Regions from separate parts of the Brochothrix campestris genome, predicted to be linked through region 2. Evidence: riboswitches for the same ligand, from Rfam matches in the RefSeq annotation. Region 2 holds a riboswitch; the other holds the start of a gene.
The links. Region 2 has a riboswitch for thiamine pyrophosphate ahead of ACJYYY_RS00795 (ECF transporter S component). Riboswitches for the same ligand answer to the same signal wherever they lie in the genome.
Positions count from the first base shown of each region.

Region 1 (16,282 bases), 170 kb from region 2:
GGTATGTATCAAGTAAAAGAATGAACTCATTTTCGCTACGCTCAAATCGTTCCTAAAACCATAAAAAAAATAATTTTTTTATTTAAAAAACAAATTTTTTTATTCCACGATAATCAGATTGCCTGGAAAGATGGCGAACTAATTATCGTTCCATACCACGGTTTCGCTTAGGTGGATTTTCACGATTCTCGATTCGTTTTACTTCACTATCTTCTACTCGGTCTTTAATCAGCTCAACAAACGTTTTAAACGTCCTAGAATCGCTTACAAACGCTTTTAACCATGTTACTTCACTTTCTAAATCCCGATTCTTTGCTTTCAATGATTGAATTTCTTTATGAGCAGCTTGAAGCTGCTTAGTCAAATTTTTTCGTTTGCTTTCTCACATTAAGAGAACTAACATCAAATTTCATGTCTCTAATTGCTTCGCTCATTTGAGCTTTCACATTAATTTTTTCATCCAGTCCCGAAAGCTCACCTTGCTTTTCAAGCAGCTGCGATTCAATTTCTTTTAATTCCTGTTCCATCGTCATTTTTTTAAATATCTGCATTTCGATATGTTGACGGTTCAGCCCTTTTTCGCCACGCTGCAAGTCAAAGCCATGCTTATTGATTTCTTCTGCAAAATGGTCTTGTATCCACAATAATTCTGCACGATTAAAGACGTTTTTACCTTGTAGCTTTCCATCACGCATTGGCACAATGCCAACGTGCATATGTGGTGTTTTTTCGTCCACATGAACCATCGCATACGCTATATTTTGTTTGCCATAGCGCTCCGCAAAAATGTTCAAGATTTCCTCAAAAAATTTCTGACGCTCCGCTTCAGACAACTTTTCAAAAAATGGGGAATCGGACGTCACCAATAATTCATTGACTAGTACCGCCATCTTTCCTTGTCTTTCTCGAACCTGTCTTTTGCGATTCAATAATTTCACTTACTCGTTTATTAAAGTCAATCGGTTCTTCGTTGACCAAATCATAATTTTCATGCGAACGGGTTTCATCAATATCAAAATTCGTTCGGCTTTCTCGTTCTCGTGGGTGGTGAAACTGCATGCCTTTTAAAGCGGGTGATTTTATCTTTTGCATATGCACGACTACATAACTCATGGTGTCATCACTCCTATTTTCATAGTACTAAATAGTGCAGCGGTTACAGCGATTACGGTTCCCAACTTCCATGTAAAGTATATCACACTATACTTTACGTCCGTAAAGGTGTGCTTTGCCGAGGGCTAGTCGGGCAGTCGCCCGAGCCGGAAACGTGCTGGAGCGCACATGGTTTCCGACAGGTCAAAAGCAAAAAAGTAGTTGGCGATCTACCGCAAAATGCGGTAGGCCACCAACTACTTTTCTAAAAATAAAAACATTCCCAAACAGCGCTTTGGCTGCGTTATTGACTTGTAATAAATAGATAATCACTAAAAATATTTTCTCCATTTTATTTTGCCTGTAATCGTATGTATTAATTGTTTACTAGAAATCTTATAAGCTTTCATAGCATACTAATCCAACTTCTTTTGTCTTAATATCATATATGCAAATAGAGCTACTTAAGAGCACCTCTATTTGCATATAGATAATTTGTTAATCGATTCTCTTAATCATCTTTTAACCTAGATTTTTGATTGTATTTTTAATATCTGGACTTTCACAAATTACCGAAATCACCGCTACACCATCTGCGCCACTTAATCGAACATGGCGAGCATTTGATTCATCAATGCCACCAATTCCTACAATCGGGAAATCCGAATACTGCCTTCTTGCCCTAATTAAAAAATCTAGTCCCGCAGGTGGTTTAGCGTCAGACTTTGATTTTGTTGAATAAATTGGACCGATTCCTACATAATCAGCCCCTTGTTGTATAGCAAAAGCTAGCTCTTGTTCATTGTGTACAGAAACGCCTACAATTTTATCCTTAGCGAGTGACCGAAATTCAGTAATGGCTGTGTCATCTTGCCCTACATGAATTCCATCAGCCTCTATTTTCAAAGCCAATTCAACGTCATCATTCACAATAAAAGGCACATGATAGGCTTTACACAGTTTCTGACAAGCCATTGCAAAATTTTCATAAGCTGCACCCTTTAAACGCCCTTCGCCTTTTTCACGCAATTGGAAACACGTGATCCCTGCTTGTAACGCTTTTTCTAACGTTTCCAGTGGTTCCGTACTGTTTTGTGACCCCATTATAAAATAAACGCCCAATACATTACGGTTCATGTGTCATTACCTCGCATTTCCCTTGAACTTGTTTATACGCAAAATGATTCGTCGGTCCATGCCCTTTTCCGATATGTAAGGGGTGACTAATCGCTAAATGAATAAACTTTTTCGCTTCGATGATGGCTTCTTGTAAAGGGAATCCTTTTGCGAGTAACGCTGTGATGGCAGCTGAAAACGTACAACCTGTTCCGTGCGTATCCTTTGTATCTATACGAGGTGTCGCGACACTGAATTGCCCACCTTTCCAAAATAGTATATCTGTCGCATGTAGTCCTTCAAGATGTCCACCCTTCATGACAACATACTGTACACCTAACGCTAGTAAATCATTTGCTGCTGCTTGAATATCTTGTTGCGTTCGAATCGTTCTACCCGTCAAAACTTCCGCCTCTGGTATATTCGGTGTACACATAAAGGCAATCGGCATCAATTGCTCTTGCATCGCACGAACCGCCTGTTGTTGCAATAAATTGGCACCTCCCTTTGCAATCATGACAGGATCGACAATTAAGGGAATAGACGTATTTTTTAAAACATCGACAACACCTTCAATGATTGTTGCATCAAATAGCATACCTGTTTTGATTGCTTTCACATCAAAATCAGTAAGAATTGCTTGTAACTGTCTCTGTACAAACGATGATGTTATAGGCGAAATCCCATGCACACCTAGCGTATTTTGTGCAGTCAATGCGGTAATGACCGATGTGCCAAACACACCTAATTCCTGAAATGTTTTTAAATCGGCTTGAATCCCAGCACCGCCACCGCTATCTGAACCTGCTATTGTACATGCAATCATATGCTTCCCTCCGCAACTAATTCTAAATAGTTCAGCACATTTTCTTGCATCGTGCCAATCGCTCCGAAAGCCCATTCGCTTATTTTTTTATATTCAATTAACACCTGTTCCAAATCTGTTAATGGCTCTGTACTACTTGCCAGTAAAGCTGCACAAATCGCACTCAGCAGACAACCTGTACCTGTCATTTTTGTGATTTTTTCATGACCACCAGCAATTTCACATACTTGTACACCATCTGTTAATACATCTTTCTCACCTGTTACGATGACGAAACAACGGTATTTTTGTGCAATATACATGGCTGTTTGTTTCACATCCATGGCGCCATGCCCACTATCTACACCTTTTGATACCCATTCCACACCAGCAATTGCTGCGAGTTCTCCTACATTACAACGGATTAATTGCATTTGAATTTGTTGGAGTAAATCAAGCGTAGTTTTTGTACGATAAGCTGTTGCCCCTGCACCAACAGGATCAAATACAACGGGTACTTGATGCTTATTGGCACTTTGACCAGATAGTCGCATCGAAGAAATCGTCTGTTCATTTAATGTCCCAATATTTAGTAATACGCTATTTGCCTTACTTGCCATTTCCATTACTTCTTCTTGTGCATCCGCCATAACAGGAGATGCCCCAACTGCGAGTAGACCATTGGCTGTAAAATTTGCGACGACATAGTTCGTGATGCAATGGACAAGCGGTTTTTGTTGATTAATTTTTTGCAGGCTCATTATGATACACCCCCTCAATCCAATCTTGTTTCGTCCAAGCCATTTCCCAAAACTGCCACTCATAATAACAACTCTTCTTAAAATGTGCTTCTAATACTGTTTCTTTCAGTGACTGCTCCGATGCGAATCGATTCATCATCTTTTTTTGCTGGTCAATCGTATCTTTCATTTCATCTGAGCCATATACAGCAATCCACTCTGCATATAATGGAATATCTGGCGATGCGTATTTTAGTTTTTGCCCAATTTCTTGGTATAGCCATGGACAAGGCAAAATGGCTGCGAATGCTTCTGCTACATCTCCTGTAAAAACAGATTGATACATATGACTGACATAATTATAGGCAGCTGGTGCTACCTCAAATTGTTCCATTTCCTCAGCCGTTACCCCTAAATCCTTAAACGTTTTACGATGCAATTCTAATTCAGCCTCGTGTATAAATTTGGCTGTTTCTAAAAAATACTGAACGTCTTCATCATTTGTTGCTTTTGCTGCTGCAAGTGCTAATACTTTTGTATAATGCTTCAAATAATAAGCATCCTGAAGCATATAAAACTTAAACTTTTCTAATGGTAATGTGCCATCTGCAATCCCTTGTACAAATGGATGGTCAAAACTCGCCTCAAAATAAACGTTCATTTCCTTCCTTACCTTTTCACAAAACTCCATACATAGTCCTCCTTTAAATGGTGGACGTAAGCGCAAAAAGGCGCCTCTAAAATAGAGACGCCAAAAAAGGGTAGATTACACCACTAATTGCTCCCTACGTCAGTGTTAACTGTCAGGTTCTAAGGGTCAGGTTTTAACCTTCTCAACACCGAAGTGTCCCCCCGCAATTAAAGTATTTGCAAAAAGAAAGGCTCCACGTAAAAATACGCAGAGCCTAAGTAAGTACAAATTTATCATTCTTATGTACTTTGCTCCCTACGTCCGTATTAACGGTCAGGTTCTAAGGGTCAGGTTTAACCTTTTCAACACCAATGTGTCCCCCTGCAAATGCATTTAATTAGTTTTAGTGTATCAGAGTGAATGAATTTTAACAAGCTTACCTAAAACAAGTACAATACTCAAAATTATCATAAACATTCCCAACACCGCTTTGGGAACATTCAAGCCCTACTTTATTGTTGTCATAATTAACAGCTCCTTAGTTGTATTTTTCATTTTTGCATCGGTCATAGATAGCTCTTATATCACGTATATACATTCTTTTTTCGGTTCTGTTGCAAAGTTTTAAACGATCCTTCAAATAAGGTATAATAATAGAAAAATAAACTTGGAGGAACGAAAATGAACCATTTTAAAGGGAAACAATTTCAAAAAGACGTGATTATTGTGGCTGTTGGTTATTATCTTCGCTATCATTTAAGTTATCGTGATGTACAAGAACTCCTTTCTGATCGTGGTATTGAAGTTTCTCACACCACCATTTATCGATGGGTACAAGAGTATGGTCCTATCATTTATCAAATATGGAAAAGAAAGAATAAAACAGCCTGTTACTCTTGGAAAATGGATGAAACATACATCAAAATCAAAGGGGAATGGCATTATCTTTACCGTGCGATTGATGCCGAAGGCACTACTTTAGATATTTGGTTACGAAAAAAACGAGATACACAGGCTGCTTATGCTTTTTTCAAACGTTTAAGTAAGCAATTTGGAGAACCAAAGGTGATTGTCACGGATAAAGCTCCCTCTCTTTATAGTGCTCTAAAAAAATTAAAAGAGAAAGGATTCTATCTAAAAACCGAGCATCGGACCGTTAAATACCTGAATAATTTGATTGAACAAGATCATCGCTTCATAAAAAGGCGGAATAGATTGTATCAGAGTTTAAGGACGACTGCTAATACGATCAAAGGGATAGAAACCATTCATGCACTATATAAAAAGGGCCGAAAAGAAGGTAATCTCTTCGGCTTTTCCGTCTGTCTTGAAATTAAGGAATTATTAGGACTTCCAGCTTAATCAATCATAATAGAGAGAAAGAGCTTGTGTCACTTAAAACTTTGCAACAGAACCAATGCGACCAAGCGAACAAAATAGAGGGTCAAAACGTTGATTTAACAACATTTACACGTTGTGAATCTTGTGACATTTGGCTGTTTTTTTTGTGACATATGTTACAAAACGTTGAAATGAAACAAAAGAGTAAGGATATGTTAAAATAAAAGAGCTTAAACTGTCGCAAGTTAAGCTATATGATTATAAAGAAACACAGTCATCTCGTGAGAGACGGCTGTGTTTTTTTGTGATTTAAGAACGATCACGTGTCATACAGGAATTATACGAAACGGTGATCAGTTTTTCATTTGAAAACGTTGCTGTGACAGCGATGTATAAGACGTGTATGGGTGATTGTGGGCATGTGTGTTCTAAAGGCTGTTAGAATGGGTTTCTCAGACATGGTTTAGTTAACCTAATTAGCCATTATGAGAAGTTAATCTGCATATTTATAAAAATGGTTCAATTATATGTGAATTTCTTAAGCATCTGAGTTCGTGATTTATTTTTCGTGTCCAGCAACTTTTTCGAACTTCAGATAACTTATGTAATACGGTCAGTTTATAAAAGATTTCAATTGGTCTTTATCAGTATCATATGTTGTTATTTTACCGTTGGATATCTTAAATAACGCAGGTACAGTTTCCAACTTCAAAGTATCTATTATCTTTTCGAAATTTTCATTTTGTAATTCTTTTTGTTTATTGCTATCTAAATAAGAAAAATTGATACTTTCAGTTCCCATGTGTTTTGATAATTTCGGAAGGAATTCTTGACAATACTCGCAGTCATTTCGTCCGATATAATAATACCCATCCCTTTTTTTATTGATGGAATCAATGAATGAATTTGCATTAATTTCAGTAATTCTTTTTTCTGTCTTTAGTTTATCTATACTATTATCGTAGTCAGTTATGGCATTGCTTTTTTTAGTCACTTTCAAATGGAGTAGATTTTTCAATGTTTTTGTATCTTCAGAATTTATTTTTTTGTTTTTTGTATCTTTAGAGTTGCTAACAATTAAAAAATCTCCATCAAACCATATTGACATAACTGTTTCAAGGGTACTTTCTTCCAGGTTGCTAATATGAATTATATAATCTGGCGCTGTTTTTACTTTTTTGCTTGAAACTTTACTATTTTCAATAATTTTCAATAACTTTTGTATATCTTCTTCTTTAGTTAGTTTGTTTTTTTCATCAAATTTAATGCCGTTACTATCTTCTACTCCTACTTCTAGTACTCTTCCTTTAGAACATCCTATTAAAAATATAACTAAAATAATTGCTAAAACTATTGTTTTCTTCACATTAATTCCTCCCAATATAGTTTAGCAACATCTTTTAAACATGATGTTGCAATGTATAACCGTTCCGTTTATACTATAACTAATTATATATGTATGCGCTATCATAGTAAACATATAATTAATATTTTAGGAGGATAAATTATGAAAAAAAGAATTGCAAGTCTTGTTTTATCTTTAGTAATGTTATTTTCTATTTTTAGTGTCGTATCTGCGGATGCCAATGAACCTGAAGTTAAATTCGAACCACAATTAGTAAATGAATACTATAACAACGAAGGTTATTTGGTAAGTGAATTTTCAGATTTACCGGATAATTTCGTTACAGATTCTGAAGGGAATATTTTGAAAGAAAATGCACCGACTCTTAGAAGTGGATGTGCGCTAAGATATAGTTATAAGACGATAAAAACAGAAAAAATAAAAAATAATAAGTTCATATCTAACCATCCAGGATTTAAAAAATGGGATAAAGTTAATGGGTATTATTTTAGTACTAAAAATTCAAATTATTCAGTTGGATTAAGTGGTTTTGGTGTTAGTGTATCTGCATCTGTTGCCGCTCCAGGTTCAGGGACATTTATTTCTGCTTCTGCTAAAAAGTGGTCGCGCCCAGCAATATATGGTGATGCATATAAAACTACTAAAACAGTAACTGTTACTAATCCGTGTGGAGCTAATAAAAAGTATAATAAAAATTATTACACTACTAAAAAAACGTATAATAAAGCTATATATAAATAAATTAAAACCACCAATCTAAATTTAGATTGGTGGTTTTAATTTTATATCATTAGATTATTATAAGATAGAGATACCATTGTTTTAACACTGTTGCTTTGGAATGGCAACAGTAAATTGAACAAAAATTATAAGGGCTGTAATTTAAATTCGGTAGGCGTTAAATAACCCAATGTTCCATGAATACGGATGTTATTAAACCAATGAACGTAATCATTTAATTCAAGTTCCAGCTGATTAAGATTGGAAAAGTGAGCTTGGTTTGCGAATTCTGTTTTAAACACTTTGAATGTTGCTTCCGCTACAGCGTTATCGTTAGGACAACCCTTCATACTTAGTGAACGTTGAATATTAAATGTTTCAAGCGCTTCATCAATCAACCGATTATCAAATTCTTTCCCTCGATCCGTGTGAAACAGCTGTATGTCATTTAAATTTGCAGAAATGCTTGCTAATGCTTCATAGACAAGACTTGCAGTCTTGTTTTCTCCTACACTATGTCCAATAATTTCACGATTGAAAAGGTCTACAAATAAACATACATAATGCCACTTTCCACCGACACGAACGTATGTTAAATCACTTACAACGACAGCTAATTCTTTTTCTTGAATGAACGCACGTTTTAACTCGTTTCTTATAAGTGCCTCATTCGAACGTGATTTTTGCGGTTTAAATTGAGCCACAGTGTCGTTTGAAACTAAACCTAACGAATGCATTATGCGGCTAATTCGGCGTCTTGATACATGTTTAGGTTCAGCTAACTTTAATAATTCTCTTTTGATTTTACGCGTACCCTAATTATTACGGCTTTCTTTGAAAATCCGTTCAATTTCTTTTAAAAGTGCGATGTCCTCTGTTTTTCGCTGCGAAGTGGCATCTAAATTTATATGATAATAATAGGTGCTCCTTTTAATCTCGAGGACGGCACACATTGCTGATACCGAATAAAGGTGAGCGTTATTACGAATCACATTTATTTTCGTCCCATGATCAGCGCCGCTTGCTTTAAAATATCATTCTCCATTAGTAACCGCTGATTTTCTTTACGTAATTTATCTAGTTCTATTTCATCTTCTGTTCGATTATCTTTAGCTGCGAACGAGCCAGTAGCTTGAGGATTTTTAATCCATTTATCTAATCCCGAAGGGGTTAAATCATATTCACGAGCAATATCAGCACGTGACTTTCCATTTTCATAAAGCTTCACCATTTGCAGTTTAAATTCAGGCGTAAATGTTCGACGTTGACGTGGCATAGTAGCACACTCCTTTTTATTAGTAGTCTTAGTTTACAAGCCCTCATTTATTCTGTCTAACTTAGTGTAGCCTATCCAATATTCGTTGTATTATATAGAAAACTAGTTCATGCAAACAAACCAACCAACTATTCTACACCTTTATTATAACGAATACAGATGTTTGGTTCTATAATTTGAAAAATTGATAATATCGAATCCGATTCACTTAACTGAGTTAAGTGAATCATCTCTGAGTGGAAATGGTCTATCAATTCTTTTTATACGCAAAAAAAGAACCCTCTCACACTCCGAAAAGTGTTGGGGTTCTAAGTATACCGGCGGTCGGGGTCGAACCGACACGACCTTGCGGTCACAGGATTTTGAGTTTCAGCCAGAGACCCGATTTGATATTCTTACATAAAATTAAATAAGACTTAAGTCATCCATAACCAATTAGAATTGATTACAACTTAGTCTTTCAGGAAACTATTTGGTTACATATAGAAATTAATAGCAAGAACACATTCGCACTATCTCTTTCAATATATCTCTACTTGTATTGATTACTAACAAAGTATAGCATTTATTCAAACGCTTGTCTAGTGAAATTAGGCTAGATGGTTGAATATTTTGATTAGATGTTTATATATCCTCTATCTTTCTGTCTCAAAAAGGTCAGTTGTCATGATTAAGTAGATAGTTCCACCCTCAAATAGTTTTTGAATCAAGACAGAATCAACTCTTTCTAAAGGTATATTCCCTTTCTTGTACCTCAAAGCTCACGATTGTATTTCAATGGATTTTCTTCACTTGTTGTTAAAGACCTATCAGACTAAATAGTAACTAATAACTCAAACCACTTCTTAAACAACCTCTTAATGATGTCCTTTGATTTCTTATTTGGCATTTTAAGCCTTTATTTGTAACTCGTTCTTTCTTCCCTTCCGTTCTAAAGCAACTAATCCAAATTTAGAACGAGAACCGATCTCTTAGGGTACTGGAGCCTGTGCCCCCCTCTTAACGTGAAAAGTAACTCCTTCTTGCTAAATCAGCTAGAGCGTTTTTTCATACTCACATTAGGCAATATGAAATTTAACTTTGATTTTTCATCTTGCCAAGGATGAATTTTCACCACCCCCCACACACATTTTTTTGGAAATTCATACCGAAACAGGTACAGGGAGAAAAAAAGTGTGTGCCCTCACTAAGATAGTGGCATTATTCGCAGTCAGAACAATTCATCTTTCAACTTCCACAAGATGAATTTCAGACAAACAACAAGAACCCAAACCCAACATGCCTTATTTGCTATCGCAAAGCTTCTTATCACCTCTAAGTCTCTTACAACTCATCAAATTAAATACCACTTTCTTCTATTAATAGTGTAATTTTAGCACCTTAGATTATTCTTGCAATTAGAACTACTTTTCTATATCTTAGCTATGCTGATTCTAAAGCATAAATAAGCTTTTCATAATATAGATAAACTGATTGCAAAATAGATGTCTGCTTTTGACCATCTAGCTAAACTGATTTGCATAATAAACTGTAAATGATAACTCTCATTTACAACTTATTTCGAGTTCAGATGCCTAGATAATCGTACAAATAAATAATCGGTCAGTCCTATCTCATCATAAACCCAACATCCAATGTGAACCATAACTGAAATGACCAAATCAACCTTACTTCCTGCAAAACTAAGTTAAACCACAAGGCTAACCCTCAAATATAACTTTCTATATTTCCCATAGATAATTCAAGCTACATTATACCTAATAGATAGAGTAATAAAGCTAACAGGCTACGCATTACCCTGCCCAAAGCTAGATAGACCCCATCAAGTCCTACTGTAGAACAGACGTATTACTCCTGATACCTTTTCGAGGTATAAAGATGGTAAGCCTAGATACAGCAGTCAGATGTAATTTAGTAAACAGTTAGATACATAGTCAGAAAAATTTTAATGAGAGCTGGATGCTTTAGGATAGATAGAAATACGACATAGCTAGGTGCTCTAAAAAGCATCAGATGTTGATTTGTAGGGATTAAACTTTTTTTGACATTTATTTAGATGTTTTGAATACTATAGAAGTACTAAAGAAACAGTAACATTTATACAAGTTAACAAAGCATAGTTAACCATTTAAGGAGGTGATAGCCACTGAGTAGAACCGCTCAACAGATGAGTACAAGTTGTATGATTTTTCTTCATAAGTTCTTGTTTAAGGAAAATGTACAACTAGTACTAAGTAAAAGCTATACAAGCTTCAAGGTGACGTCTAGATGATTTTTAAAGGCATTGAAGTCGAAGTCAATTAGAAATGCTCTCTAGTGGGGTATTTGGGGCTAGTCGCAGTTTTTAATAACATTCTTTGATGCCTTATGAAACTACGACCCCCTAAAAAATTTTGAACGTCTCTGAAACCCGCTACACCTTAACTCTCTCAAAGGATTCCACCGTTTTTAATGTGAAAAGTCGAGTGTATCAAGGGATTAACACTGGTTTCCTAATAAGAAACCAAGCCCTTAAAGCAATCGACGCCCTTTTAAAGAGAAATTAATGTGTAGTAAGGACTTGAGTTATAAAAAATTTAAAGAAAAGAGGCAATAATGATGCATAACAAAAAGAAGAATGCAGGTCTTAGAGCAAGAAATTGGACACTTATCATTTATCTAGATAGTGCACCAGAAAACTGGAAAGAGATATTAACAGAGACTGGTGTCCCTTGGGCACATAGTCCACTACATGATAAAGATGTAGATGTTAATGGTTGTATTCTAAAACCACATTATCATGTAGTTATCAAATTTTCTCTACTGAAGTCTTATCAGCAAATGCTTAAACTAACTGGTAAACTACGTGCTCCAAATCCTCAAGTCTGTGTTTCACTCGTTGGTTCAGTTGTTCACTTTACTCATAGTAATAAATCAGATAAAGAAAAATATCAATATGACCAACAAGAGATTGAGTCTTATAACGGTCTTGATATTGAAGAACTACTGAAGCCAACAAAAACAGAGATGAATGAGATTTTAAAAGAAATACGAGCATTCATCATAGAAAATGACATTCAAGAGTTCTGGCGACTCTGTCAATATGCAGATAAAGAAACATCAAATTGGAGCAGAGTTATCAATACTAAACACACTCTTATCAATCAATTCGTTACAAGCTATAGACATAGTCGAGATAAAAGAAAGGAAGTCTTACAGGTAGATGAAATTCAACTTGAGTCAGCTCTATGCCTTCCAACTATAACTACAATTGAAGAGTACAAAAAGAGTCAAAAAAACGCAGAATTACAAGCCTTAGGTGTTAAGGAATACCAAGAATCATACGAATGTCAGTACTCGGTACAAGTATAAGTAAGAGACATTTCACTAATAAAAAATTAATTGATTTACGCTTGATTACACCTAATTAGTATTGGTAATAATCATACTCAGTTTGGTAAATAACTCATTTCAACAGATTCAAATGAGATAGAGCTAGATAATTAATTTAATATAAACCCACAGATTCTACTAAGTAGACTGTGGGTTTAATCTTGTATTTTAAACTCTTATACCGATAAGTAAACCATTTCGTTTAGGACAGGTACTACTTACTCAGAAGGCAAATAAACTCTGCCCTCTTTGATAACTTGAAAACCAAGTCTAATTTGTGAGGTTCGATGACAGAAGTTAACCGATCCAACCATTTAAAAGCTAAGCCTTATAAGTAACTAACCGAGACAGATGATATCTCGCCACTGAATAGTACAATGAAGCGAGTTTGATAATCTCCTCCCCACTCAAACCTATGGTATATAAGCTTTTATAATTTAAAACCTAGGTCAAACCCTTGGTACGAACGATTCCCTTGAAATTAAACCCCGAACCCCTTGAGCCATATAGCTTACAGACACTTTTTGTTCATGAACAAAATCGCATAGGGGGTCGTAGTATAAAAATCTGATTGCACAACCTGAAAAAGTATATAGCCAAATAACTCACTTATCCAATTCATACTCTCACTCTCGAGTACCGACCACAAACACAGTCTCCAAAACAGCGCAAAAAGACGTACACTGACAGTTTAAACTGATAACGATATTTTACATTTAAACACTAATACTCGCTCCTTTACAACGTCGAATCTAGCAATTAGAAATCATTTGAATTAAATATATTCCCAAACAAATCAATTTCATTAGGTAACATAGTAATCTTCATATCGTTAATATATTCTTCATTTATGACTTTTGATTCATCAAATCCATCAATAAGCCAATCTGAATTCCACAGAGAGTTTTCACTGGGGTTTTTAATTTTTTTACAAATTTTTGAGTTATATGCTTTATCTCTGTCATCAACTATCGAAAGCCGTTGAAGCCATAGTTCTACAAAATCTGTATTCGGTGTAGACTCAAATTTACAAGTTATCTTATCAATGATGTCTGATATCCTATCCTTCTCAATTAAAGTCACTAATTTACTTAATATCACAACACAATGTTCGATTGTATTGGGATTTTTCATCATTATATCTATTGTTATACTAATAAGCTGATTTATATCATTAGGTGTGGAGTCTAATTCACTAATTCTATACTTATATATATCAGATAATGCACGTCTTATGCTTCCAGAATGGGGGTACTTATCAGCTAATAGTTTAATTTGAATCAAATGTTTTTGAATACTCAATTTGAAGGCTATCTTACCTGATTCTTTATACTCTAGACTAGAACGCTTTACGTCCCAATATAATTTATCTGGCTTAATAGCATCTTTAATTATGTCACTAGAAATAAAAGTCTTACTTGTATTGAGTTTCATATTTATTTCAGCTAAGGTTTCAGATAGTGCCTTAATAATCCTTTCAACAGTATCTTTACTATTAGAAAAAATCCTATAATCATCTCTGTATCTCATAATATAAAAGTCTGATAAATTTAACTCCTTTAAACTAGCTGTTAACTTTGAATCAGCATAGCTTAACACAACTTCGGCAATAAAATCCATTAAAACACTACCTTGAGGAATTCCATTTGTTTGACCATGCCTCATATGTGTTATCTTTGCATCAATTTTATTACCAATACCTTTATGTTGACTTCTATTTTCTGACAATTTAGCCCACTCTTTTGTGTGGATAGCCCACGAAATAGTGTGTGTATAGATTGAATCATAGCAATTAGATACATCTGTATGACCACAATACTCATACTTAATAGCATGTCTAATTTGTGCCTGTTCTAAATTTTCCCACCAATTTAAGATAACTTCTGCTTTGTCACTCTTTTCCGAACGTGACTCTATTGGAAGTGAAATACACTCAACTAAAGAATCTGTATGAAGTTGTTTAACTCTTTCACAGATCACTTTCCAATCATCCTTCTTTGTAATAAGATTAACCAAATCTACATAAAGTAAAGGATGTATTAACTCAATAGGCCTCCAAGCATAATTACCATCTTTATTAGCTAAAATTAGGTGATTAACATTTTCATGGGTTGATAATTGCTTTTTCTTATCATCTATACTAAGTTTTTGAATGCTTTTTTTCTTCAACATGTCTTTGGCGACATTCAATATTGCTCCCATATCAAGATAAACTGGAAGACTTGAGGTTATATAACTTTCACTTTTTAACAAAAAAGCTTTTGCCTCATTATTTGTCATTTCTATAATACTTTTTCTAGTTTTTTTCATGGTAGTCTCCTTATTAGAATCATTAATATAGCTTTACTCACAGTTGTTCTTGTAATTTATTATACTACAATCAACTATTCGAAGATAACACCATTCTACATTTAAAGACTAGCACTCGCTCGCTTACAATGCCACAATTACTAATTAGAAGGAATAGCTTAAGCACCCCTAGTAAGTGAGTTAGGGTACTTTCTATTTTTGAATATAATTAAACCTAACCTAGCTACTCCTAACTAATTTAAACAGTCTCATATACTAAAAATCGTTTGCTTTTCAATTACCCACATGAGAAAATATTCATGTGAGGAAAGGTGGTAAATTGAGGACGGTATAATAATAATGACAGATTCAAAACGAACACAAGCCGAAGGTTTGGCAAAACAAGGAATTAGAGCTAAGAAAGTAACAGCCCACTTACTAATCTGTGGACTCGTATTATCAAGTTTAGCACTCCCTTTAACTTCCGTGTTAGCTCAAGAAACAAATGAGACAACAACGAGCAATCAAGCTAACCAAGAAACAGAACAAACAGCTACAGAAAAAGAAGTACCAGTAGCTTCCGAAACACCTAAATTAGAATCAGAAGCACCAGTTGCAGTTGAACCACAAGTCCCTGAGATATCAGAGAACGACTCAGAGACTCCAACAGAAGTAGAAAGAACCTACCATTTAGGAAGTGATGGGTTTTGGTATGCTGATGACAGAGAAGAACATATAGGTATTAATAATTATGTCGATATAGATTTCACCTTCACAGATAAAGAAACTGGTGAAGTTCTCGCCACTTTGAAGGAAGATAAATACTATTTTGATGTGGAATCTGGATTTTTTGTAGATTTAACTACAATAGGAGTTGATACCACTAATTATGGGCTTTTACTTGATTCACAAGAAGTAATTAAAAATCTGCATAATCCTATACTAGTAAATGGTCAACCTACTGAATATTATTCTCTCCTTTCATTTAAAAAAGCAGAACTATTTAATGACGGAGCTGGCAAGATGACATTAGTAGTGCCACTAGATAGATTATCTGACACACTACCACCAACTATTGACGAAGAAAATAGACCTGTACTAAAGGAAACAATCACAGAAGCTAAGACATACTTGGATAAAGATAAGTATCAAGCAAAATATGTGGACGCTTTAGACACAGCAATCAAATCAGGTGAACAAGCATTAACTGATAACCCTCAAGTACAAGCACGTACCTTGGTGGATAACACTTCAACTAATGAAAAAGTATTCCAAGAACACATTGATGCAATCAATAGTGCTTTAGCTGATGTAAAAGCTAATCCATTATCTAACCCAGTTGACCCTGTAGACCCTACCGATCCTGTAGACCCTACTAATCCTGTAGACCCTGCTAACCCTGTAGACCAAGTTAAACCAGGAACTACAAATGTATCAACTAAACCAAACAAAAAGGTTGCCTCAAAAGACAATTCAACTAACACTCTTCCACAAACTGGTGAGTCAAACAACCCATTAATCAATTCATTGGGAT
Region 1 is NZ_CP175511.1:309,823-326,104, reverse strand. Features, by position in the region: gene ACJYYY_RS01670 (hypothetical protein) at 143-364, opposite strand; partial or broken gene mobV (MobV family relaxase) at 408-1,113, opposite strand; gene thiE (thiamine phosphate synthase) at 1,615-2,229, opposite strand; gene thiD (bifunctional hydroxymethylpyrimidine kinase/phosphomethylpyrimidine kinase) at 2,219-3,034, opposite strand; gene thiM (hydroxyethylthiazole kinase) at 3,031-3,774, opposite strand; gene tenA (thiaminase II) at 3,755-4,444, opposite strand; TPP riboswitch at 4,519-4,617, opposite strand; TPP riboswitch at 4,680-4,777, opposite strand; gene ACJYYY_RS01640 (IS6 family transposase) at 5,066-5,746, shown strand; gene ACJYYY_RS01635 (hypothetical protein) at 6,339-7,091, opposite strand; gene ACJYYY_RS01630 (hypothetical protein) at 7,233-7,832, shown strand; partial or broken gene ACJYYY_RS01625 (IS3 family transposase) at 7,958-9,087, opposite strand; gene ACJYYY_RS01620 (replication protein) at 11,686-12,438, shown strand; gene ACJYYY_RS01615 (RNA-directed DNA polymerase) at 13,219-14,769, opposite strand; gene ACJYYY_RS01610 (LPXTG cell wall anchor domain-containing protein) at 15,109-16,282, shown strand, end outside.
Region 1: another riboswitch for thiamine pyrophosphate. It lies ahead of tenA (thiaminase II); the one in region 2 lies ahead of ACJYYY_RS00795 (ECF transporter S component).

Region 2 (16,282 bases):
TTAATAAGTGACAGACAAAAACAACTTTTCCAAGTAGCTGCTGGCGTGAGTTTAACGGCAGAGGATGTCTGCTCTTATAATGCGTTACGACGTCCAGCGCACAAAAGTGAACACTTGCACCTCGATGGCGCTTATTCGTTCGAGGTCGATCTCGGGTTACTAACGATTGTGTACCTCGAATTAAATAAGCTGTCGGATTAAACTGCTAAATATTGCTGTTAAAAAGAGGAGAATCCTCAAGAAACAGCAATATTTTATTTTTTTTGCACAATAACAGCACAACACAAATGAAAGCGTTGTCATACAATGGAGGTGTAAAGACTAAAGGGGGCGGATTAAATGAGTGGTAAATTAACGAAACGTCGCAGTCGAAAAATTAAAATGAGCGAGCAGCTCACTCGTGATAGAGCTGAACGACAAGCGCGACGATTAGCGATTAAGCAACTGCCATTGGCGCAGAAAAAGGAAGCGTTAGTGGCTGATAAACGGGCCCAAAAAAGAGCACGCTTGAATGATAAACGTGTGCTTAAAGCATTGCCGAAAGCGGAGCGGAACGAACGTAAAAAAGAGGCCAAGGTTTATCGTAAACTAAAAAACAGACCACGACGGCTCATTATTTGGTCAGCCGTTGCCTTGGTTGTCGTCGGTGTCGCGATAAAAATCGGCCCAACAGCAGCGCATATGTACACGATTATGAGTGGCAAAAACGTGGTGATCAATACAGAGACACCCGCGGGCGAAAAAGCGCGTGCCCTCGGCAATAAGGTGTCGCGCGAGATAGCGGCCGAAGGCATTGTTTTGATGAAAAACGAGGCGGATAACTTACCGTTGAAAGATACCCGTGTCAATGTGTTTGGAACTGCGGCCTTTAACTTCCGTTATGGTGGTGGGGGTTCAGGTGGAATCGACACATCAGCAGCGGTTAATTTGTTTGATGGTTTGAAGCAAGCCGATGTGAGCTATAATCAAGAACTGCGTCAGTTTTACGAAGCTTTACCTGAGGTAAAAAAAGCCGAGGCGACGCAAAACGATAGTGGCATGATGCAGGTCGTTAAATCGATGATTTCAGGTAACGATGAAGATGAGCCGGCAATTGCTTATTTGAAAGAGAAGGTCATTAAACAAGCGCAGGCTTATTCAGATAATGCTGTCATATTATTGGCGAGTTCAGGTGTTGAAAGCAGTGATATGAGCCAAGAGCAACTGCAACTGACCAAAAACAAACGTGCACTGATTCAGACGGTAGCTGCTAATTTTGACAATGTTACCGTGGTTGTCAATGCAGGTAATGCGCTGGAATTAGGTTATTTAGAGGAATTTCCACAAATTAAATCGATTGTATGGGTTGGAACGCCAGGGCCATATGGAACAGCAGCCCTTGGTGATGTGTTAGCTGGAAAAGTCAATCCATCAGGACGATTAACCGATACGTATGCCTATGATGCTAAGTCGGCACCAGCGACTGAAAACTTCGGCGATTATAAATATAATAATTTAAAACAGTCCTACGTTAACTATCAAGAGGGGATTTATATTGGCTATCGTTATTATGAGACCTACTACAAAGACGATGAGGTCGGTTATCATAAAGCCGTCCAGTTCCCTTATGGTCATGGTTTAAGTTACACCGATTTCGATTGGGAAATTGTTGATAAACAGTTAACTACAGATAAAATCACCGTGGAGGTCGCAGTCACCAATACCGGAAAACGGGCCGGGAAAGATGTGGTCCAGCTTTACTATTCTGCGCCGTATACAAACGGAGGACTTGAAAAGTCTGCCGTTGTGTTAGGTGCGTTTGGTAAGACGAAACTGCTCCAACCTGGAGAAAAACAAACACTTACCTTATCGTACAGTACGAATGATATGGCCTCATATGATGCGAACAAAGAAGAAGCTTACGTACTCGAGGCGGGCGACTATCAGCTGAAGTTAGCGCAAAACGTCCATCAATCGACACTCGACTTTACGTATAAGGTGCCGAAAACGAAGGTGATTAAAACCGATGCTGTGACAGGGACAACGATTAAAAATCAATTTGCAGCGAGTGAGGCTGATTTAACTTATCTTTCACGGGCAGATTGGCAAGGAACATACCCGTCAGATAAGGCGAACAATCATCGGGCACCGCAGTTCGTGCTTGATGAGTTAGCGAAGAAACCAACCGATTCGAAGTTACCAATGCCACAATTTGAACAAGACAATCAGTTGAAATTAGCTGATTTAAAAGGACTTGCTTACGATGATCCGAAGTGGGAGCAGTTTTTAGACCAGTTTACTAAAGAAGAATTAATCGATTATGTTGTTAATGGTGCCTACCAAACGGAGGCGATTGACCGTTTAGGTGTACCGTCTGCGATGTTACTCGATGGTCCGGCTGGACTTAATTCCTTCTTTAAAAAATTCAAAGCGGCTTCGTTCCCATCTGAAAATGTGTTGGCAGCGACTTGGAATGATCAGTTAGGCTACGCTATGGGTGCAGCGATTGGGAAAGAAGCGAAGGTTTATGGTGTGCATGGTTGGTATGCGCCAGCAGTCAATTTACATCGGACATCAATGGGTGGACGCAACTTTGAATATTTCTCAGAAGACCCAGTCTTATCCGGCAAGATGGGTGCAGCAGTCATTAAAGGGGCACAGGCACAAGATATTATCGTCTTTATGAAACATTTTGCGATGAATGACCAAGAAACGAATGCGCGCTCTGGTTTATATGTATGGGCCAATGAGCAATCAATCCGCGAACTGCATTTACGTCCGTTTGAAATTGCCGTCAAAGAGGGTAAAACATTAGGGACAATGTCGAGTTTTAGTTTAATCAATGGTAAATGGACCGGTGGCAACGCGGAACTGCTCAATCAGGTGTTGCGCGATGAATGGGGCTTTGAAGGGGTTGTCTCCAGCGATGCCGTCTTTGGTTTTATGCATGCAGATGATGCCGTTGTATCAGGTAATGACTTAATGCTCGATACGATGAGTGCGCCTAAAAATGTGAAACGAATTAAGGCAGCCTATGAGGCGGACCCATCGGGAACGGCGATTGGGTTACGAACGAGTGTACACAATATCATGTATGCCTTATTACAAACGTATTTAATTAAATAACAGAACGAATGAAATTGAGGTGGAAGCAGTGAAACACGAAGCGCTAATCAAACAAATGACAGTGGCAGAAAAGGCGTCATTAATGTCGGGGGCTAATTTTTGGCAAACGAAGGCGATTGAACGCTTAAATATTCCGTCAATTATGATGACGGATGGGCCGCATGGATTACGAAAGCAAGGCGGTAAGGCCGATCATCTCGGTCTAAATGCTAGTCTGCCTGCGACCTGTTATCCAACAGCGGCGACGCTCGCTAATAGTTGGGATCCACAATTGTTGGAGGAAGTCGGAGCAGACTTAGGGGCGGAATGTGTCGCTGAACAGGTGAGTGCGTTATTAGGGCCGGGGTTGAACATTAAACGAAATCCCTTATGTGGCCGTAATTTTGAATATTTCTCAGAGGATCCGTTCTTAACGGGAGTACTAGCTAGCGCGCAAGTAAAGGGAATTCAGGCACAGGGTGTGGCGGCATGTCCGAAACATTTTGCGGTTAACAGTCAAGAGCATCTGCGGATGACGATTGACGAAGTTGTTGATGAACGCTCATTGCGTGAGCTGTATTTGCAGGGCTTTCAGCGGGTAGTGACTGAGGCGCAGCCGCAGATGATTATGTCATCCTACAATAAGGTCAATGGTATTTATGCCAACGAACACCCGCAGTTAATGAACGTCATCTTGTATGATGAGTGGCATTTTGGTGGCGTGATGGTAACTGATTGGGGCGGAAATGACGACCGTGTAGCAGGGCTACGTGCGGGTAATCAACTTGAAATGCCTGCGACTAATGGCATTACTGACTTGGAAATTGTTGCAGCGATTGAAGCGAACACGTTAGCAGAAACCGTACTCGATGAGGCGGTCGATCGTTTGTTAGAACTCGTATTCAGTACGGCGCCGACGACAGAATCGCAAGTGGCAATCAATCATGAGCAGCATCACCAACGAGCGGTGGAAGCAGCTAAACGTTCATTGGTCTTGTTGAAAAACGCCGACAACAGCTTGCCGTTACAGGCAACTGAACGAGTAGCGGTCATTGGTGATTTTGCTGATAAACCACGCTATCAAGGGGCGGGGAGTTCATTAATTAACCCGACAAAGGTGCCGCGTCCAATCGATGTATTGGCTGACAGTGAATTGACGATTTGTGGCTATGCCCAAGGGTTTAAACGAATGGGTGGTCGAAGTAACCGTTTAATGAAAGAAGCCATCGCATTAGCACAGACGGCCGATAAGGTACTCTTGTTTGTTGGGTTGGATGAAAGCAGTGAGGCAGAGGGTGTTGATCGCGAGAATCTGCGCTTGCCAGACAATCAATTGGCAGTAATCGAGGCGTTATCAGCATTACAGGTACCACTAATTGTCGTGCTGGCGGGTGGTGGTGCGCTTGAACTGCCGTTTGCCGATGAAGTGGCGGCAATTGTCCATACGTATTTGGCGGGCCAAGGTGGGGCACAGGCATTAGTAGAACTGTTAAGCGGCGCCTATAATCCGAGTGGTAAGTTGAGTGAAACATATCCGCTTAGTTATGAAGATGTCCCCTCAGCTCCTTATTACCCGGGTAAAGAAGCCACCTCTGAGCATCGGGAAGGTCTTTTTATCGGCTATCGTTATTTTGATACGTTCAATGTACCGGTTCGTTACCCTTTTGGTCACGGTTTGTCCTATACAAGCTATCGTTACAGCGACTTTAAACGTGAGGAGTTAACGGTATACTTTACAGTGACGAACACCGGGACGATTGCGGGGGAAGAAATTGCTCAGCTTTATATCCAAAAAGAGCAGTCACGGATGATTCGTGCCAAGCGAGAGTTAAAAGGGTTTGTGAAGGTGGCATTGGCGCCAGGAGAAGCAAAAGCAGTGAGCATCACCCTCAAAGAGAGTGATTTTGCATATTATAGCGTGGTGAAGCAGGCATGGGCAGTCGAAGAAGGGACGTATACGTTGCAAATCGGGAGTTCTATACAGGCGATTCATCTCAGTGGCACGATTGAGCGTTCAGGTGAAAATGAAACAGAGGAGTATGCCCTCAGTCGTTTTCCACAGTATGCAGCAGGCAACATCCACGCGATTCCGGATGCTGAATATCGGGAGTTGTTAGGTTATGAACCACCGGCACCCCTATGGAAGCCCGAAGCTGCTTTAGGGATGAATGATACGATTGCACAAGCAAAAAATAAAAATTGGTTAGGTAAACTCAGTTATGGTTTGGTCATCTTCGTGAAAAAAATATTAGAGTTACTGAAACAACCGTTATGGGCCAATAATATGTATTTTGTGTTGAACATGCCGTTTCGCCAAGTGGAACGTTTTACGGGTGGGAAAATTAGTCGTAAAGCCGTGTTACGTTATTTACGTTGGGTGAATGGCAAATGATTAAAAAAAAGGAACTGCGCGAAGCAGTTCCTTTTTTGTTCTAATTAAAGTAAGGATTGGTGGCAATTTCAGTCCCAATCGTTGTCGCCTCACCATGGCCTGGATAGGCCGCAAAGGTTGCTGGTAAGGTAAACAGTTGTGTGCTGATTGATTGTAGCAATTGCTGCTGATTGCCTAAGTATAAATCAGTGCGACCCATGCTGCCTTTAAAGAGGGCGTCACCACACACGACAAAATTGTCAAAGACAAAGCTCACGCTCCCTGGTGAATGTCCGGGAGTTTCGACACAATAAAAGGTGATGCCCCCGAGTGTGTAGTCTGTGTGAGACACAAGTAACTCCTCAGCTGGTGCAGCCACCAAAGCGTTACCACTATTAGCGGATAAGTTAAACGCAGGATTGCTCAACCACGCTTGCTCAATCGGGCTAACGTAGACCGGAACGTGATAACGAGCCCGTGTTTGTTCGAGTGACTCAATATGATCGTAGTGGGTATGTGTTAAAAGAATAGCGGCGGGTGTTGTGTCTGTGGCAGTAATCGCAGCCGTAATTGCCTCGAAATCTTCGCCCGGATCGATAATCAAACAGTGTGATTCATTGTGAATAATGTAACAGTTTTCGGCGATACGACCGTTAATAATACGTTTAATTGTTAGCATGAAAAAACCTCCTCAATGTTCGTTAAGTAAAGTATAGCATGAACTAAAATAAAGCGGTATTTTTATAAATGTATAGGGAAGTGACAATCTTTTGAATGAATTGTGAAATAAAATTACTTAATAAAATAAAAAAGTTGAAATAATATTTCAGAAGAAGTACAATAAAGATGTAAACGGATACAGTCGAATTAGAGGAGTGGGAAAAATGATTGAACATTTAAACACAGAAAAACGCAATGAGAGAACAGCTAACTTAGATCAAATGTCAGTACACGAAATTTTAGCAGTGATGAATGAAGAAGATAAACGGGTACCGTTAGCGATAGCGGAGCAATTACCGCAGATTGAAGCTGTCGTTAAAGCGGTTATCACCGTCTTTGAACAAGGAGGCCGTTTATTTTACATCGGTGCCGGAACAAGTGGTCGTTTAGGTATTTTAGATGCGGTTGAATGCGTACCAACGTTTGGAACAGAGGCAGAAATGGTACAAGGTTTAATCGCTGGTGGAGCTAAAGCGATTAAAGATGCAGTTGAAGGGGCAGAGGATTCAACAGAATTAGCTGTGGCCGATTTACAAGCAGTCAACTTAAATGAAAAAGATATTGTCATTGGTATTGCTGCAAGTGGACGCACACCTTATGTCATCGGTGGCTTAGACTATGCGACAACAGTTGGTGCAATGACGGCAAGCATTGCCTGTAATGCACCCGCTGAAATTAGCGCGCATGCACAATTAGCGATTGAAGTTGTCCCAGGTGCTGAAATTTTAACGGGATCAACCCGCTTAAAAGCAGGTACGACCCAAAAATTAGTGCTCAATATGATTTCAACAACAGCGATGATTGGCATTGGTAAAGTTTATAAAAACTTAATGGTTGATGTCCGTTCAACCAATATCAAATTAGTGCAACGTGCTAAAAATATCATTAAAGACGCAACCGGTTGTGATGAAGCAACGGCTGAACGTGTTTTCGAAGAAAGTAATCATCACGTTAAAACTGCGATTGTTATGGTATTAACAGGGATGGATTACACCGCAGCAACAAAGAGTTTAGTTGAAAGCAAAGGCTTTGTCCGTCGGACATTACCTAAATTGTAAGGGGGAGCATAGATGAGTAAAGAAGTTGAATTGGCACAACGGATTGTTGAAAAAATTGGTGGTCTCGACAATATTAAAATCGTGAACCATTGCATGACGCGTGTCCGTTTATCATTGCGTGATAATGAGCAAGTGCAGATGGATGCGTTAAAGCAAGTTAAAGGTGTCATGGGTGTTGTTGAAGAAGACACGATTCAGATTATCGTCGGTCCCGGAACAGTTAACAAGGTGGCGAAGGCGATGACCGACATGACTGGTGTTGAACTCGGTGCTGAAATTAAAACAGCCCAAGCAACAAAAGTGAGTGGTTCAAACCGTGAACAAGTCGAAGCGATTGCATCGGCCAATAAAGCGAAGTATAAAAAAGGTGGCAACGGAGCGATGAAACGCTTCTTAGCGACAATCTCGGGTGTTTTTATTCCCCTCATTCCGGCCTTTGTTGGTGCGGGCTTAATTGCGGGTGTTGGTGCGATAATAGCCAACATGATTGTGGCAGGTAAGTTAGATGGTAGTCAATGGTCTGAAATTGTACTAGTGCTGAATGTCATTAAAAACGCGCTGTTTGCCTTCTTGAATATCTATGTCGGTATTAATGCGGCGAAACAATTTGGTGCAACCTTACCGCTCGGTGGTGTCATCGGTGGTGTCATCTTACTTAATGGTGTGACACCCGACCAAACGATTCAAAATATTTTCACGCATGAAGCATTGCTTTCGAATCAAGGTGGCATTATCGGCGTTATTATTGCGGTTTATCTGCTTTCAATCGTGGAAAAAGGCTTGCGTACCTTTGTGCCGAATGCGATTGATATTATTGTGACACCAACGATTGCTCTGTTAGTTACGGGTTTAGCAACAATCTTTTTAATTATGCCCGCCGCAGGTTACGTCTCAGATGGGATGTTAACAGCGATTAACTGGGTGATCGGTACCGGAGGTGCAATTTCTGGTTTCTTACTAGCTGTCCTCTTTTTACCGATGGTAATGTTTGGCTTACATCAAGTGTTAACCCCAATTCATATTGAAATGATTAATCAAGTGCATATGACAACGTTATTGCCGATTATCGCAATGGCAGGTGCTGGCCAAGTCGGTGCAGCGATTGCTTTATGGGTTAAATGTCGCAAAAACAAACCGTTTACAAACATCATTAAAGGTGCGTTGCCAGTTGGAATTTTAGGAATTGGTGAACCGCTCATTTATGGTGTGACATTACCATTAGGTCGTCCGTTCATTACCGCTTGTTTAGGTGGTGGGATTGGTGGCGCTGTCATTGGTGCCTTCGGTAATGTTGGTGCGATTGCCATTGGACCATCGGGTGTCGCGCTCATTCCCCTCATTCATGACGGAAAATGGCTCATCTATGTGTATGGTTTACTTGCAGCTTATGCTGGCGGGATGATATTAACCTACATCTTTGGTGTACCAAAAGAAGCGACGAAAGCAGTCGCGGCCGAAACGGAATAAACGGGACGTAAGGCTTGTTAGAGCGTCCAACAGTGTATAAATGAAAACGTAGACTTAACAGGTCTACGTTTTTTTAAAGGAGGAGAAAAGATGTTAGGTTTTTTAATTTCATTAACAGAACAAACGGTAGCCGAAAACAAGCGATTAATTGAACGGATGGCACAAACGGGGAGTCGTTATGCGTTTACTTCATTGCAGATGCCTGAAGAAAAACCAGCGGACCTCCAAGCGGTGTTGCTTGAAATTGGCGCCTGTTTAAAAGCGCATCAGGTGCAATGGATTGCCGATGTCTCACCGATGACGTTTGAACAGTTTACCTTGAATCGCTTAAAAGCGTTTGGTTTTACCGGTTTGAGGATTGATGATGGAATTTCAATGGCAGACATTGCGGCCATGACCGAAGAATGGCAGATTATTTTAAATGCGAGTACATTAACTGCGGCGGATATGAATGACTTGATGAACAACCATGCGCACATGAATCGGTTAGCGGCTTGGTACAATTATTACCCACGTCCAGAAACCGGCTTGGAACGTGAGGCGTTTATAAAACATACGGCCTTTATTAAAAGTTATGCGATTGAAACGGGCGCATTTATTCATGGTGATGGTAAACAACGGGGGCCGATATATGCCGGTTTACCGACGTTGGAAGAACACCGTGACCTTCATCCCCTTGCCCAATACCTTGATTTACGTGACTGTGGTATTGATACGGTATTGGTGGGTGATTTATCGTTGCAGTCAGCCACGATGGCACAGTTTGAACGATGGTTTACCGATCAGCTCCTGTTGTTACATGTCGATAATCAAAGCGACTTTGCATGGCTCGATGATGTGTTTCATGTGCGTCGGGATGTGGCGCGGGATGTGATTCGGGCAGCGGATAGTCGTGTGCGTTTAGCGCAACGCTATCATCCGATTGCGGCCGAACAGACAAATGAGCGTTTACGTGGCTGTATCACAATTGATAATGCGGCGTATTTACGTTATGAAGGTGAAGTTCAAATTATGTTAACCGATTTGCAAGCAGATTCGCGAGTGAACGTATTGGGGCAGGTAATTACAGGGGAGCACTCATTGTTACGATTTCTTAATCGTCCGGGTACCGCTTTCGCTTTTAGCGCTGTAAAATGATAAAATAAGCGCAGGAGTTGTTGAACGGAGGGATTGGAATGAAAGGTATCATCAGTCAGCGAATTGCAATGAACATTAGTAATTTATCGAAGGTTGAGCAACAAGTCGCGCAACTTGTCTTGGATCAAGGAAGTGCATTGATGCAGTTATCAACCCAAGAAATCGCGAAAGAGTCGCAGACGAGTCCAGCATCAGTCGTGCGTTTTTGTAAATCAATGGGATTGAAAGGTGTACCTGAGCTGAAGTTGGCGCTATCGGCAGAAGGGGCGCAAGCCAAAATGACGGGTTATTTTGATATTGTCGCAGATGAGCCCGCTGCTATTTTGATTGAGAAATTGAAAGCGAATACGATGCAAACGGTGGAAGATACATTGGCTCTCATTGATGTCGCACAGTTGCAAGCCATTGCGACAGCACTGACGCAAGCCGAAACAGTGTTTGTCTATGGAATTGGTGCTTCTTGGCTTGTGGCAGAAGACTTTATGCAAAAGTGGTTACGGATGGGGAAACATGTGCATGCTGTCCAAGACATTCATTTGATGGCGACGATGATGGCGACTGCCCAAACACCGGCCTTGTTTTTAGGCGTTTCATACAGCGGTGAAACACCAGAGGTAATCAAGCTACGCGATCGTGCCATTGAAAAGGGTATTACAACGGTGTCTTTAACGGGCTTTGGCAGCAATACGTTAAACCGTGCGAGCGATTATGTTTTGCAAACCTCGCATGCGCCGGAAGCCTTTTTGCGCAGTGCAGCAACAAGTTCGCGAACGGCCCAATTGTTTATTATCGATGCCTTATTTTATGTCTATGCGGCAATGGATGTCCAACATACCCAAGCAGCGTTGCAAGAGACACGTGCAGCAATTAAGGCATTAAAATAAAAGAACGTCTTCCTTATCGACCTTTCGATAGCGAAGACGTTCTTTTAGTTAGGTTAAAAAGAGACAACTGCCGATAACAACAAGCCAAAGGAGTACGTAGTAAAAATCGTTGCGCGAATAAGTTGTTATGTAATAGAAGGAACGTGGTCCTTTTTTAAATTTCTTGGCAGACATCGCGACTGATATTTTAAACGCGCGTCGAATCGATTGTGAGAGCATCGTGATGCTGTAACGCTTCAATTTAGCAACGAGTCCGGCTAAGCCATGCTGTTTATGCATGCCCCGTACACGCATTGCTTTTGTTAAAATCGTAAACTCTTCCAGCATAATCGGCAGTAATCTAAAAACGGTTAGAAAGCTATAAGCAATAAACGTCGGTACGCGAAATTGTTGCATCAGGGCATAAAAAAAGAGGACGGGATTTGTCGTTGTTGCAAAGGATAGACCGAGCAATGAAAAATACAAGGTCCGAAGCATAATAATACTCCCGTTCAGCAGGCTTTCACTCGAAATCCGCCACCACCAAAACTGGAATAAGACATCATCACCGAGTCCGAAGAGCATGACTGTAATACCACTTGTAAACGACAGCAGCAAAAAGGGCAGTAGTAAGCTAAGGCGCCAACGCCATTTCATCGGTGAAAAGAGTAAATAAAGTAACAATGCACAACCGACCAATGCGCCAAGTGTTGTAAGTGAATGAATGAAAAGTGTTGAAATCGTAATGGTGAAGAAAATTAAAAATTTCAAGGCGGGGTTGACCCGTTCGAAAAAGGACGTAGGCTTAAGCATCGGAGGTCGCCTCCTTTAAAGTCGCGATGCCATCTGTTACTTCGAGCACAGCAGTGGCATAACGGTTAATGATTTCTGGTTCATGCGTAATCATGAGAATGGCCATCCCAGCCTGGCGCCATTCTTCTAAATGTTCAATCAGACGAAACGTATTACGGGCATCTTGGCCGAAAGTCGGTTCATCGAGCAATAACAGTGTTGGTTGTGTAATGAGACTACAGGCCACGCTCAACCGACGTTTTTGCCCCATCGATAACGCTAACGGGTGCAAATCTTTTTTTGTAGTGAGGTTAAAGGACTGTAAAAAAAGCCCCAAACGCTCATTTTGCTCTGTAGCACTTAACTGGGTAAACTGCAGCCCATAGGCTAGCTCACTCTCAACTGTATCACAAATAAATTGGTAATTCGGATTTTGGAAGACAAAACCGCAGTCATCTTGCGAACCTTCTGAAAAAGTAAGGTGACCACTTGTTTTTAACAAACCACGGATGCCTTCAAGCAAGGTTGATTTACCAGAACCATTCTCTCCGGTGACACATAACCAGTCGCCGGAGTTGATTGTCAGTTGCTCTAGTGAGACAACTGCTTGTTTTTTTCGTTTGACGGTTAGGTTGTTAATGTTGAGCAGAGGTGTCGTTTGGGTGAGTGTGATTCTCTTAAAGGCAGGCGCCTGATCCCAACTGTTCGGGTGCCAAATACCGGCAGCTTCTAAAAAAGACCGATGGGCTGTTAATACGTGTTCGGTTGGTCCGTCGGCGACGATTTTACCATCAGCATCGATAATGACAACGCGTGAAACAAAATCAATGACTTCGGTAATCTTATGTTCAACGATTAGCAGCGTTTTCTCACTGGTCACGTGTTTTAGTTGTTGCCAAAAATAACGAGTGGCAGCGGGGTCAAGCATTGCTGTCGGTTCGTCTAGATAGTAAAAGTCACTTTCGAGCGCGAGCAAACTAGCCAGTTGTAAACGTTGCTTCATCCCGCCAGATAAGTTGTTAATTGGTGTATGAAACGGTGCGGTCACGTTGGCTAACTTTAAAAAGTGGCGAATCCGTTCTGGCATTTCGGCTGAAGGGCGTTGCTGATTTTCTAACACAAAGGCAATTTCTTCATCTGTGTAGGGCATGTTGAATTGTGAATCAGGGTCTTGAAAAAAGTAAGCGGTATTTGAAGGTGTGTTGGACCAGTCCCATTTTGTTGGGATGGTGATGATATCAGGAATAACCCCGGCTAACACTTCGAGTAAGGTTGATTTTCCGGCGCCACTTGGTCCAAGAATCAGAATTTTCTCACCAGACGTATAGCTGAAATCAAGTTGTTTTAAAAAAGGTTGAGACATGCCAGGAAAGAGCAGTCGGAGGTTTTTAACGCCATAATTAGTCGAGGGCATCGTAATCATCCTTTGTAATCGGTCGTACTAACTGAGCGACCCCGGTTTTTTCCATCGTTTTGGCTAAGTAAAAACTTAAACAACCGGCAATCAGAATAGTACCGACTACACGGAAGATAAAAATTAAGAGTAAGGCCCATGGTTGTACAGCTAAATAGCCGTAGGGCCAATCGATTAAAAAGGACGCCAAGCAAGCAAGTAGGCCCGCAATGATGGTGGTATCCATTGTGAAACGATTGTAACGAGTCGCTATGAAGATTAATTCACAGGCTATCCCTTGACCAATACCGTAAACGAAACTTTGCATCCCTAAACCACCAGCGAAGAAGGTTTCGATTAAGGCTGCAGCAGCTTCGGCAATTAAGGCGACACCGGGTTTACGGATGACGAGCATTGCAAAGGGGCCAGCCATGAACCAAAAACCGTAAATGACTTGCTCTAGCTGTAAGCCAAATGGTTTTAATAAATCATAAGGAACATTACCAACTTTATAAAGAAGGCCGAAGACGAGTGCGATAACGATAGCGACTAAAATATCTTTTAATGTGAGTTGTTGCGTTTTCATCGATTAATCTCCTCTTTTCTTAAATTAAGGCAAAAAAAGCCCGCTTACAGCAGCCAAATACAAGGCGGTAAGCGAAACGAAGGTGTGAGAGTATGAACTCACAGCGAGATAATCGACGTTTCCACTTTCCTACGCTGGTATTAACCAAATCAGGTTCAAAGGGATTAGACGAATGTCTATCTCAGCTAAAAATAGCACCCCTAGTGGATGGATATAAGTTGCCTAAAATATAACATATAAAAAAGGGTGATGCAAACACCTTTTATGTTAACTGTTATCAAAAAAAGTTGACATTGTTGGGTGAGGTCGATAAACTAAGAAGATAGTAAAAGAGGAGAGTGAGCGATGAAAACACAGGCCATAGCATATATAGGTATTATGTTAGCTGTACTAATTGTTTTAGGTTATGTCCCACCAATTGCCATTGGAGTAATCCCTGTTCCGATAGTGATGCAAAATATGGGGATTTTTTTAACTGGATTATTGTTAGGGCAAAAAAAAGGAACGATTACAGTATTGCTTCTATTAATAATGGTAAGTATAGGGTTGCCTGTGCTTAGTGGTGGGAGTGGTGGAGTTGCAGTTTTCTATGGTCCAACTGGTGGTTATGTGATTGGCTACCTTATCGCTGTTACTGTGATTGGCTACGGGCGTGATAGATTATCATCCAAAGTAAATTTCATACGTTTGTTACTCCTAACGCTTTTCGGAGGGGTTTTTATTATCGATCTCTGTGGCTCCATTGGATTGCATTGGCATACGGGGCTCTCTTTAAAAACGGCACTGTTATCGAATGTAGTCTTTATTCCGGGAGATTTGATTAAGGCGGTTATCAGTGTAATCGTAATGATGCGAATGCCTCAACAAATGCGGGTTAAACTAATGAAGGCCTAAGTATGTGCATGAGAGGGTGTTGTGTTCTATCTTCGGTGTAAGTTGAAACACCTGTATGGTGTGAGGTTGAACACAAACGCTGTCGCTTCACCTTCTCGGAGTCGAGTGCCATCAGCACACTCACTTTAAAGACTCTTTTTGTGAAATCAATTAGTTAGAAGCAAACAAAGTGAAAGATAAATGAAGGCGATAAATTTTAGTAAGGTGAAATCTTTCTAATAAATAGTTGAAAAGTATTGACTTGATAGCTAAAATGTTATATTATATAAAAGTTGCATCGAACAGAAAAGTAGGCAATCGAATGTGAAAAGAGTAACAACTAAATGTTGAAAACACCTTGACACGTATGAGGTTAACATGCTATACTGATTAAGTTGCATTAGAGAAAAACTTTTCTGAACAAACTAAAGTGTTTTAGAAAGTTGTTGACTTTGATTAGAAGATGCGATATAATTAAAAAGTTGTCAGCGGGAGTTGATAACGATTGACCTTTGAAAACTGAACGAACAAAAAGATGTTATATGCTTAAACTCTTAGGAGTTTAACCAATTAATTTCGTAACGACAACAAGTAATAAATTTTTAGCTAGCGAACTAGTTAAGGATCATTTGACGGTTTAAACACCGTTACTTTTTAACGAGAGTTTGATCCTGGCTCAGGACGAACGCTGGCGGCGTGCCTAATACATGCAAGTCGAACGAACGGATAAGGAGCTTGCTCCTTTGAAGTTAGTGGCGGACGGGTGAGTAACACGTGGGTAACCTGCCTCACAGCTGGGGATAACATCGAGAAATCGATGCTAATACCGAATGTGCTGAACATCATAAGATGTTCAAGTGAAAGACGGTTTCGGCTGTCACTGTGAGATGGACCCGCGCTGGATTAGCTAGTTGGTAAGGTAATGGCTTACCAAGGCGACGATCCATAGCCGACCTGAGAGGGTGATCGGCCACATTGGGACTGAGACACGGCCCAAACTCCTACGGGAGGCAGCAGTAGGGAATCTTCGGCAATGGACGAAAGTCTGACCGAGCAACGCCGCGTGAGCGAAGAAGGCCTTCGGGTCGTAAAGCTCTGTTGTTAGAGAAGAACAAGGGTGAGAGTAACTGTTCACCCCTTGACGGTATCTAACCAGAAAGCCACGGCTAACTACGTGCCAGCAGCCGCGGTAATACGTAGGTGGCAAGCGTTGTCCGGAATTATTGGGCGTAAAGCGCGCGCAGGCGGTCTTTTAAGTCTGATGTGAAAGCCCCCGGCTCAACCGGGGAGGGTCATTGGAAACTGGAAGACTTGAGGACAGAAGAGGAGAGTGGAATTCCAAGTGTAGCGGTGAAATGCGTAGATATTTGGAGGAACACCAGTGGCGAAGGCGGCTCTCTGGTCTGTTACTGACGCTGAGGCGCGAAAGCGTGGGGAGCAAACAGGATTAGATACCCTGGTAGTCCACGCCGTAAACGATGAGTGCTAAGTGTTAGGGGGTTTCCGCCCCTTAGTGCTGCAGTTAACGCATTAAGCACTCCGCCTGGGGAGTACGACCGCAAGGTTGAAACTCAAAGGAATTGACGGGGGCCCGCACAAGCGGTGGAGCATGTGGTTTAATTCGAAGCAACGCGAAGAACCTTACCAGGTCTTGACATCCTTTGACCATTCTGGAGACAGAACTTTCCCTTCGGGGACAAAGTGACAGGTGGTGCATGGTTGTCGTCAGCTCGTGTCGTGAGATGTTGGGTTAAGTCCCGCAACGAGCGCAACCCTTGATTTTAGTTGCCAGCATTAAGTTGGGCACTCTAAAGTGACTGCCGGTGTAAGCCGGAGGAAGGTGGGGATGACGTCAAATCATCATGCCCCTTATGACCTGGGCTACACACGTGCTACAATGGATAATACAAAGGGTCGCGAAGCCGCGAGGTGGAGCCA
Region 2 is NZ_CP175511.1:142,993-159,274, forward strand. Features, by position in the region: gene ACJYYY_RS00745 (helix-turn-helix transcriptional regulator) at 1-201, shown strand, start outside; gene ACJYYY_RS00750 (glycoside hydrolase family 3 protein) at 340-3,105, shown strand; gene ACJYYY_RS00755 (beta-glucosidase) at 3,134-5,476, shown strand; gene ACJYYY_RS00760 (MBL fold metallo-hydrolase) at 5,517-6,134, opposite strand; gene murQ (N-acetylmuramic acid 6-phosphate etherase) at 6,340-7,233, shown strand; gene ACJYYY_RS00770 (PTS transporter subunit EIIC) at 7,246-8,700, shown strand; gene ACJYYY_RS00775 (MupG family TIM beta-alpha barrel fold protein) at 8,791-9,837, shown strand; gene ACJYYY_RS00780 (MurR/RpiR family transcriptional regulator) at 9,876-10,721, shown strand; gene ACJYYY_RS00785 (energy-coupling factor transporter transmembrane protein EcfT) at 10,770-11,513, opposite strand; gene ACJYYY_RS00790 (ABC transporter ATP-binding protein) at 11,506-12,906, opposite strand; gene ACJYYY_RS00795 (ECF transporter S component) at 12,893-13,471, opposite strand; TPP riboswitch at 13,581-13,683, opposite strand; gene ACJYYY_RS00800 (biotin transporter BioY) at 13,817-14,365, shown strand; rRNA gene ACJYYY_RS00805 (16S ribosomal RNA) at 14,998-16,282, shown strand, end outside.